3 regions of the Streptomyces albiaxialis genome follow, and region 1 is predicted to be linked to each of the others. Evidence: riboswitches for the same ligand, from Rfam matches in the RefSeq annotation. Region 1 holds a riboswitch; each other region holds the start of a gene.
The links. A riboswitch is a leader RNA that binds a small molecule or an ion and turns the genes downstream of it on or off. The one in region 1 is predicted to bind cobalamin.
Positions count from the first base shown of each region.

Region 1 (3,248 bases):
CGCCCCCGCGGGGCTGATCCCCACGAAGGAGGAGAAGGCGGAACTCGCCGCGGCGGGCCCGGCGGCCTCGGAAGAGGGCTCCCGATGAGTGCCCTGCGCAGGGCGGGGCGCTGGGTCCGCTGGTACGTCCGCGAGTTCACGGACGAGAGCGCGTACGAGCGGTACGTGGCGCACGTCCGGCAGCACGAGGGGCCGTCGGCGCCTGTGCCGAGCCGGCGCGAGTTCGAGCGCACTCGCGCCGACGCCCGCGAGGGCGACCCCCGCGAGGGCTTCCGCTGCTGCTGAAGCCACTTCGCCGGGTGCCCGGCACTGAGGGCTGAGCACGGGCTGCCCCGTGCCGTGCATTGCAGGCTGCGGCTGCGCCGTGGCTGGCCGCGCAGTTCCCCGCGCCCCTGGCGGGGCACTCCTGCTTCGCCCTCCACCCCACTGCGCTTGGGAAGTCTGCCACTGGGGGTGCCCCCTGCTCGAAGAGCTTGGGGGAGCAGGGTTGGCAAGCGCAGCCCCCTGCGCCGGGTGCCCCGCGCACAGGGCCGGGTTCGGGGTGCCCCGGGCTGTGCTTCGCGGGCTGCCGCAGCGCCGTGGCTGGGCGCGCAGTTCCTCGCGCCCCTCATGGGGCAAGCCCAGAAGTCTTGGCTCGGGGCCCGGAATTGTCGTGCTCTCTGTCAGTCAGGGGCGACATCATGGGGGGATGGACTTCTTGGTGAGGGACGCGCACGCGGACGAGTACGGGGCGGTCGGCGAGCTGACCGGCAAGGTGTATGTCGGGGACGGGCTCCTGGAGTTCGGGGAGTCGGACGGTTATCTGGAGACGTTGCGCGACGCTGCGACCCGCGCCGCACAGGCCGAACTCCTCGTGGCCACCGCCCCGAACGGCAAGGTGCTCGGCACCGTCACGTACGTAGGCGACGGCGGCCCGTACGCGGAGCTGGCCGGCGAGACCGAGGCCGAGTTCCGGATGCTCGCCGTCGACGGCGCGGCACGCGGCCGCGGAATCGGCGAGGCCCTCGTGCAGACCTGCATAGACCGCACGAGGCTGCGCGCGAAGACCGGCATCGTCATATGCAGCCAGCCCCACATGCGCGCCGCCCACCGCCTCTACGAGCGCTTCGGTTTCCGCCGCGCCCCCTCCCGCGACTGGAACCCCGTCGAGGGCTCCGACCTCACGCTCCAGGCGTTCACGCTGACCCTGCGGGACGCCCCCGCACTGTAAACCATCTCTTGACCCTCGACACAACATCTAGGGGCACCTCCACCACGCACCCCAACATGTATGCTCGACCGAGCCGTTCGCCGCAGGGGAATCCGGTGTGACTCCGGAGCTGTCCCGCAGCGGTGTGTGCCGTGCTGCCCGTACGGCGCGAGCCCGAATGCCTGCCGGGCGGCATCGACGAACGTCCGGGTCTCGTGGAGTGGACCGGGGGACGGCGCCGTGGTGAGCCATGCCCGTGAGGGCGCTGTTCGGCATGCCCGCGCGCCGGCGTCCCGCGCCCGCCCTCGGCCCTGAGCGAGGGAGAGCAGAGCAGTGACCATCGCACCATCAGCTCCGTCAGTGCCGCAGGCGACGTCAGTTCCGACGGTGACGACGACGGAGCCACCCGGACCCGCGGCGCCCGGCACGGAGGACGCCCCCGCCGCCGCGCTCCTGCGCACCCTCACCGAGCTCAGCGCCGACCTCACCGCCGTCGCGCCCGGGAAGATCGCCGCCGCGGCCCTGCGGGGGCGCCGGCGGGAGTCGTCCGAGGCCGAGCTGCGGGCGCTCGCCACCGAGGCGGCGGCCGGGCTCATCGGCGAGGAGCCCGAGCACTCCCGGCTCGCGGCCCGCCTGCTCACCCTCGCGATCCGCGAGGAGGCCGCCTCGCAGGGCGCCACCTCGTTCTCCGCCTCCGTCGCCGTCGGCCACGCGCAGGGGCTGATCGCCGACGGCACCGCCGCGTTCGTCCGTACGCACGCCGCGCGGCTCGACGCGCTCGTCGAGGAGGCCCTCGGCGACGGCGCCGACGACCGCTTCGGCTACTTCGGGCTGCGCACCGTCCACTCCCGCTATCTGCTCCGGCACCCCACGACCCGTCAGGTGATCGAGACGCCCCAGCACTTCCTGCTCCGGGTGGCCTGCGGCCTGGCCGACGGCGACAGCGGGCGTCCCGCCGACGAGGTCGTGGACGAGGTCGCCGCGCTGTACGGGCTCACCAGTTCGCTCTCCTACCTGCCCTCCTCCCCCACCCTCTTCAACTCCGGCACCCGCCACCCCCAGATGTCGTCCTGCTATCTGCTCGACTCCCCGCGCGACGAGCTGGACTCGATCTACGAGCGCTACCACCAGGTCGCCCGCCTCTCGAAGCACGCGGGCGGCATCGGGCTCTCGTACTCGCGGATCCGCGCGCGGGGCTCGCTGATCCGGGGGACGAACGGCCACTCGAACGGCATCGTGCCGTTCCTCAAGACCCTCGACGCCTCGGTCGCCGCCGTGAACCAGGGCGGGCGGCGCAAGGGCGCCGCCGCCGTCTATCTGGAGACGTGGCACGCGGACATCGAGGAGTTCCTGGAGCTGCGCGACAACACCGGCGAGGACGCCCGCCGCACCCACAATCTGAACCTGGCGCACTGGATCCCCGACGAGTTCATGCGCCGCGTCGAGGCCGACGCCGACTGGTCGCTCTTCTCGCCCGTGGACGTGCCCGAGCTGGTCGACCTGTGGGGCGAGGAGTTCGACGCCGCGTACCGGAAGGCCGAGGCCGAGGGGCGCGCGCTGAAGACCGTGCCCGCGCGGCAGCTCTACGGCGCGATGATGCGCACCCTCGCGCAGACCGGCAACGGCTGGATGACGTTCAAGGACACCTCGAACCGCACCGCCAACCAGACGGCGGAGCCGGGCCGCACGGTGCACTCCTCGAACCTGTGCACGGAGATCCTGGAGGTCACCGACGACGGCGAGACCGCCGTGTGCAACCTGGGATCGGTCAACCTCGCCGCCCACCTGGTCGAGGGCGGCGGGATGGACTGGGAGCGCCTCGACGCGACCGTCCGTACTGCCGTGACGTTCCTCGACCGCGTGGTGGACATCAACTACTACCCGACCCCGCAGGCCGAGGGCTCCAACTCCCGCTGGCGGCCTGTCGGTCTGGGCGTGATGGGCCTCCAGGACGTCTTCTTCCGGCTGGGCCTGCCCTTCGACTCGGCGGAGGCCCGCGCGCTCTCCACCCGTATCGCCGAACGGATCATGCTGGCGGCGTACGAGGCGTCCGCCGACC
Region 1 is NZ_BAAAPE010000007.1:234,943-238,190, forward strand. It holds gene ABD343_RS12005 (carbon starvation CstA family protein) at 1-88, shown strand, start outside; gene ABD343_RS12010 (CstA-like transporter-associated (seleno)protein) at 85-285, shown strand; gene ABD343_RS12015 (GNAT family N-acetyltransferase) at 689-1,210, shown strand; cobalamin riboswitch at 1,259-1,393, shown strand; gene ABD343_RS12020 (ribonucleoside-diphosphate reductase subunit alpha) at 1,523-3,248, shown strand, end outside.

Region 2 (3,248 bases), on a different contig from region 1:
GTCGATGTCCCCGACGACCAGTACGGGCAGCCGCGCGGCGCGCGCCAGGCCCATGTTGACGATGTCCGTGCGCCGCAGGTTGATCTCGGCCGGGCTGCCCGCGCCCTCGCAGACGACCGCGTCGTGCGTGCGCCGCAGCTCCTCCAGGCAGGCGACGACGGGCTCCAGCAGCTCCTCGCGCCGCCCGTACGTGCCGTCGTGGTGGTTCCCGAAGTAGCCCCGGGCCGACATCTCGCCCACGGCCCGCCCCATGAGCACGACCTGACTGGTGCGGTCGCTGCCGGGCTTGAGCAGCACGGGGTTCATCAGCGCGCTGGGCTCCACCCGGGCCGCGGCCGCCTGCATGGCCTGGGCCCGGCCGATCTCGGCGCCGTCCCGGGTCACGAACGAGTTCAGCGACATGTTCTGCGCCTTGAACGGCGCCACGCTGATCCCCTCGCGCGCCAGCCAGCGGCAGATCCCGGCCGTCACGACGCTCTTGCCCGCGTCCGAGGTCGTCCCGGCGACGAGCAGACCGCCGCCCTTCCCGCCGCTCCTAGCGCTTCCCTTCGCGCCCACGGCGCACTCCCTCCCGCACCGTCTCCCGTACGGCGCTCGCCGCTACGGTGGTGACGAGCGCCAGCGCGCTCACGCGTCGCGACAGCCGTACGGCACGCGCGATGTCCCGCGTCCCCACGGACCGACCGGACGTGTTGAGGACCGGACGGTGCTCGGTCCGTCCGCCGTAGGAGAGCGTGCCGCCCAGCCGTACGCCGAGCGCGCCCGCGAACGCCGCCTCCACCGGCCCCGCGTTGGGGCTCGGGTGCCGGTGCGCGTCCTCGCGCCACGCCTGTACAGCCCCGCGCGCGTCGCCCCCGGCCACCGCCGCCAGCAGCGCCGTCAGCCGCGCGCCCGGCCAGCCCACGGCGTCGTCCAGCCGCGCCGCCGCCCATCCGAACCGGAGGTGCCGCGGCGACCTGTGGCCCACCATCGCGTCCAGCGTGTTGAGCGCCCGGAACCCGGCCGTGCCCGGCAGCCCCGCGACCGCGCCCCATACGAGGGCGCCCACGACGGCGTCCGAGGTGTTCTCGGCGACGGACTCCACGACCGCGCGCGCCAGTGCCTCCGCGTCCAGCCCCTGCGGGTCACGCCCGCACAGGCGGGGCAGCCGCTCGCGCGCCAGCGCGACGTCCCCGGCCTCCAGCGCCGACCCCACGGCCAGCGCCTCGCGCGCCAGGCTCGTACCGCCGAGGACGCTCCACACGGCGGCGGCCGTCAGCGCGGCCCGCGCGCGGGGGCGGTTCCGCACGGCCCGTTCCGCCAGGGCCGCACCGGCGACGACCGTGCCCGCGGCCAGTGCGGCGTACCCGGCGCCGGCGTCCCTCCGGTCCCGCCACACCCGCCGCTCCAGCGCCCCGGCGGCCCGCCCGAAGGCGGCGACGGGGTGGCCGCGCCGGGGGTCGCCCAGCAGGAGATCGACGGCGTAACCGAGGGCGGCGCCGCAGGCGTACGCGTGAGAAGCCCGCATCCGCATCATTCAGCGCGCCGCGGCGCCTCGGCGGAACGGGACCGGGAACGGGGGCGACAGGGGTCGCGGAAGACCGGAATCGCTCAGGGCGGGGCCGCGCATGGCATATGTCCTCACTCAGGGTCCTCGCCCTGGCTCGACGTGACCGGCGGCGAGAGTCTCCTGGCTTCCGGATCGACGCCCTCCCCGGCCTTCCCGCCGCACGATGCGGCCGTGGCTCTGGGTGGGGGAGCGCTCCCCGGTGACAGTGGCGGGACCGCGCCGGATTCGCACCGGCTTCCTCTCCATGCCGCCGTTTGGCAACGGAAGTCCACCACGTTGGCCGAGAGGCGTCAACTTGCCGTTGACCTGCAGTGGGGGCGGAGTGGTGAGCCCCACACGCTCCCCGCGTCCGCGGCCGTGCGACCAGTAATGCACCATTGCGCCCCGGACTCCTGGGAAGACTGCACATGACAAACGGGAGAGCGCCAAACGACGGCAGGAGGCGATTTCTTGCCTGCGGCGGACGGTATGCGACCGGATGTGTCCGGCTTCGACGGCAGCGCGAGGCAGGCACGGGGGCGCATGCCACAGACGCGCGGCCACGTCGGGGCGCTGGCTTTCGGGCCGGAGGAGGTCGCAGTGTTCGAGGAAGACTCGTCCGCGGGTATATGGATCAAGAGTAGTTACAGCAACGACGGACCCAACTCGTGCGTAGAGGTCAGGAACGCCGACGGCCGGATCCTGGTGCGGGACTCCACATGTCCCGAGGGCGACGTACTCGCCTTTACGGCCGCGCAATGGAGTAGTTTCCTGGCCACGACGGCGACTTGGGTCGCGGAGGACTGACGACGGCGCCTGGACTCCCTCAGGCGGAGGGGATGGCGGTGGGGGCGATGCCCGACCGGACGGAAGACGCGGTGCGGCCTCCGGGGGAGAGCCGTGCCGGGCGGGACCCGCGCTCTCCTCTCTCCCCCACCGCGAGATTCAGCGTCGCCGTGGGACTCCTCGCCACCGGCCTCGGGGCCGCCGCCTCGCTCCTGGCGCCGGAGGGGACGGCACGGGCGGTGGTGTGGGGGCTGGTGGCCGCGCTCGTCGCCGGCGGGGCGGGGCTCTGGTACGGGCTCGCGCCTATGCGCGGCCGTCTCTCCCACGGCCGTCTCTCTCACGGTCGTCCCCGCGGGCCGCGCCGTCGCTGACGGCGCGGCGTATTCGGCGTCCCATGAACACGCAGAAGGCGGCGAGGAGCGAGGCGCCGCAGACGCTCAGCACGAGTGCCCAGCCGCCGCCCGCGTAGGTGGCGCATGCCACGGCGCCGCCCCCGATGAGCAGTCGGAGCGAGGTGGCGAGGGCGCGCGCGTAGGCCAGCCGGATCTGGTTGTCCGTCCGGGCCGCCTCAAGGGTGATGAGGAGGTTCGTGCCGCGCTCGGTGAGCCCGGCCGACGGCTCACCTCCGTCGGCGTCCGGGGGATCGGCGGCCGCGTCGGGCGCGCCTCTGAGGGCGCGCAGCGCTCCGCCTAACCGCCCCCGCCATTCCTGCCAACCGGACACTGCCGCGTCCTTCCTGCCTGCGCCCCGTCAGGGACTAACTGCTGCTCAAGGCGTCCCTGGCCTGCTCGATCCGCCTCCGGGACTCATCGACCGACAGGGCGCGCTCGCTGATGTCCGCAAAGCACTCCTGGTACCAGACGGTCATCTCCAGGTCGCTGCGGGTCAGGACCGTCCCGCCGGCGCCCTCCATGAAGAGCAGGTCGTCGTCGTC
Region 2 is NZ_BAAAPE010000010.1:55,823-59,070, reverse strand. It holds gene ABD343_RS20090 (cobyric acid synthase) at 1-558, opposite strand, end outside; gene ABD343_RS20085 (cobalamin biosynthesis protein) at 536-1,507, opposite strand; cobalamin riboswitch at 1,664-1,789, opposite strand; gene ABD343_RS20080 (DUF397 domain-containing protein) at 2,018-2,335, shown strand; gene ABD343_RS20075 (hypothetical protein) at 2,618-3,037, opposite strand; gene ABD343_RS20070 (helix-turn-helix domain-containing protein) at 3,072-3,248, opposite strand, start outside.
Region 2: linked by a shared signal. The riboswitch ahead of ABD343_RS20085 (cobalamin biosynthesis protein) and the one ahead of ABD343_RS12020 (ribonucleoside-diphosphate reductase subunit alpha) in region 1 are both predicted to bind cobalamin.

Region 3 (3,248 bases), on a different contig from region 1:
CAACGATCCGCGCGGCTCGACCAGCCGCGAGGCGTACGACCTGCTCGCGGAGGGCTTCGGGCCCGGGTTCAACGGGCCGCTCGTGGTGGTGAGCCGGGGCGGCGCGGAGGCCGCCGGGGAGCTGCGGGCCGCGCTCGCCCGTACGGACGGGATCGCCGCCGCCTCGCCGGTGCTGCCCTCGGAGGACGGCGCCGTCTCGACGGTGCTCGCGTTCCCGGAGACGGCCCCGCAGGACGAGGCGACCGCCGACCTCGTGCACCGGCTGCGGGACGACGTGCTGCCGCCGGTGACGGCGAGGACGGGCGAGAAGGCTCTGGTCGGCGGGTCCACGGCCGCCGCGCTGGACTTCGCGGACTCGGTCTCGGACCGTATGCCGCTGTTCGTGGCGCTGGTGGTGGGGCTGTCCGCGCTGCTCCTGCTGGTGGTCTTCCGCTCGGTGCTGATCCCGCTGAAGGCGGCGCTGCTGAACCTGCTGTCGATCTCGGCGGCGCTGGGCGCGGTGACGCTGGTCTTCCAGGAGGGCTGGTTCGGCGCGGAGCCCGGGCCCGTCGAGGCGTTCATCCCGGTGATGATCTTCGCGATCGTCTTCGGGCTGTCGATGGACTACGAGGTCTTCCTCGTCTCCCGCATCCACGAGGAGTGGGAGCGTACGCGCGACCACCGGCTCGCGGTCCGCGAGGGGCTGGCGGCGACGGGGAAGGTGATCACGGCTGCGGCGGCGATCATGATCGTGGTGTTCGCGGCGTTCGTGCTGAGCCCGGACCGGATGCTCCAGCAGTTCGGGCTGGGGCTGGCCGTCGCGATCCTGCTGGACGCGGTGGTGATCCGGTGTCTGATCGTGCCCGCGGTGATGCGGCTGCTGGGCGCGCGCGCCTGGTGGCTCCCGGCGGGCCTCGCCCGCCGCCTGCCGGAGGTCGCGCTGGAGCGCCGGGAGGAGCGCGAACGCGCCTGACGGGGCTCCACCGCTGGTCGCGGGGTATGGAAGACTGCCTGTGTTCATTCGAGGCGGCAGAGGCCAGGAAGCCGGTGCGAACCCGGCACGGTCCCGCCACTGTGACCGGCGGCGCTCCCCCAGGGGCGTCCGCCGGGAGTCAGATACTGGTCTGCCGCCAACCTCACCAGGTCAGGGGACGCGGATCCCCTTGAGGAGGCAGGCATCGTCATGTCCCGTGCCCTGCGCACCCGTGCGCTTCTCGCTTCGCTGCTGCTCATACCGGCATCCGCCCTCGCGGGGTGCGCGTCGTCCGCCGACGACAAGGACGGCGGCAGCGGCAAGGCGCCGGAGGGCTTCCCGTACACGGTCACGAACTGCGGCGTGAAGACGACGTTCGAGAAGCCGCCCGAGCGGGCCGTGACGATGAACCAGAACACGACGGAGATCATGCTCGCCCTCGGTCTCCAGGACCGGATGGCGGGCACCGCCTTCCTCGACGACAAGATCGTGCCGGAGTACCGGAAGGCGTACGACAAGGTCAAGGTGCTGGCCAAGGAGTACCCGTCCAAGGAGACCCTCCTCGGCGCGAACCCCGACTTCGTCTACGGCGCGTACCCCTCGGCGTTCGAGAAGGGCGAGGGCCGCGAGCGCCCCGCCCTCCAGGACAGCGGGGTGAACACCCGGCTGGCCACCGAGAGCTGTGCGAAGGGCCGGGTCGGGGTGCCGCAGCTCCAGAAGGAGATCCGGGAGGTCGCCCGCACCTTCGGCGTCCCGGAGCGGGCCGAGAAGCTGATCGAGAAGCAGGACCGGCAGCTCGCGGCCACCGCCGAGCGGCTCAAGGGCGCGGAGAAGACACGGGTGTTCGTGTACGACAGCGGTGACAACGCGGCGTTCACGGCGGGCGGCAAGGGCATCGGCAACGAGATCATCGAGCGCGCGGGCGCCGAGAACGTCTTCTCCTCCGTCGACAAGCCCTTCGGCGACGTCTCCTGGGAGAAGGTCGTCGAGAAGAACCCCGACACCATCGTGATCTACGACTACCGGGGTACCTCCCTCGCCAAGAAGAAGAAGCGGCTCCTGAACGACCCCGCGCTCAAGGACGTACCGGCGATCAAGCACAAGCGGTTCGCCGTGATGCCGCTCTCCTCCGTCGTGGTCGGGCCGCGCGTGCCGGACGCGGTGGACGAGCTGGCGCGCCAGCTCCACCCGGAAAGCTACGAGCAGGGCCGCGCGAAGTGAGCGCCCGGGCCGTGCCCGGTCGGCTGCGGTTCGCGCTCCTCACCACCTCGCTGGCCGCGCTGCTGGTCGCCGGGGCCCTCGCGAGCCTCGCGCTGGGCTCCGTCCGTATCCCCGTCGGCGACGTGGTGGCCGCACTGACGGGCGGCGCCGAGCCGGGCCCGTTCACGACGATCGTGCGGGACGTGCGGCTGCCGCGCGTGCTGCTCGCGGCGGTCGTCGGGGCCGGGCTCGCCGTCGTCGGCACCGTGCTCCAGGCACTCGTACGGAATCCGCTGGCCGATCCGTTCCTGCTGGGCATCTCCTCGGGCGCCTCGACGGGCGCCGTCCTCGTCGTCGTCTTCGGCGTCGGCACGCTGACGATGAACGCGGGCGCGTTCGCCGGGTCCCTGTGCGCGCTCGTCGCCGTCTACGCGATGGCGCGGCGCGGCGGCGTGCTGACGACGGGGCGGCTGGTGCTGGCCGGGGTCGCGATCCAGTACATCCTCTCCGCGCTCACCAGCCTCGTCCTCGTGACGTCCTCGAAGACCGAACACCTGCGGGAGATCCTCTTCTGGACGCTCGGCGGGCTGGGCGGCGCGCGCTGGAACAGCCTGCCGCTGCCCGCCGTCGCGATGCTGCTGGGCCTGGTCGCGCTGATGGCCCTCGCCCGTCCCCTCGACCTGCTGCTGGCGGGCGAGGAGAGCGCGACCGTGATGGGCCTGGACACCGGCCGGTTCCGCGCCGCCGTCTTCCTCCTGGCCTCGCTGGTGACGGCCGTGCTCGTCGCGGTGAGCGGCGCGATCGGCTTCGTCGGCCTGATGGTGCCGCACGCCGCGCGGATGGTCATCGGCGCCGGACACCGCGCGCTGCTCCCCGTCTCGGCCCTGGGCGGCGCCGCGTTCCTGGTGCTGGCCGACCTCGCGTCCCGTACGGTCGCCGCGCCGGAGGAGATCCCCGTCGGGGTCCTCACGGCGCTCACCGGCGGCCCGTTCTTCCTCTGGCTGCTGCGCCGCAGCCAGCGCACCGAGGGGGTCCCGTCATGAGCGCGTCCCTGGCGACCGAGGACGTGACGTACTCCGTCGACGGCCACCGCCTG
Region 3 is NZ_BAAAPE010000013.1:36,536-39,783, forward strand. It holds gene ABD343_RS23795 (MMPL family transporter) at 1-952, shown strand, start outside; cobalamin riboswitch at 967-1,121, shown strand; gene ABD343_RS23800 (ABC transporter substrate-binding protein) at 1,163-2,173, shown strand; gene ABD343_RS23805 (FecCD family ABC transporter permease) at 2,185-3,195, shown strand; gene ABD343_RS23810 (ABC transporter ATP-binding protein) at 3,192-3,248, shown strand, end outside.
Region 3: linked by a shared signal. The riboswitch ahead of ABD343_RS23800 (ABC transporter substrate-binding protein) and the one ahead of ABD343_RS12020 (ribonucleoside-diphosphate reductase subunit alpha) in region 1 are both predicted to bind cobalamin.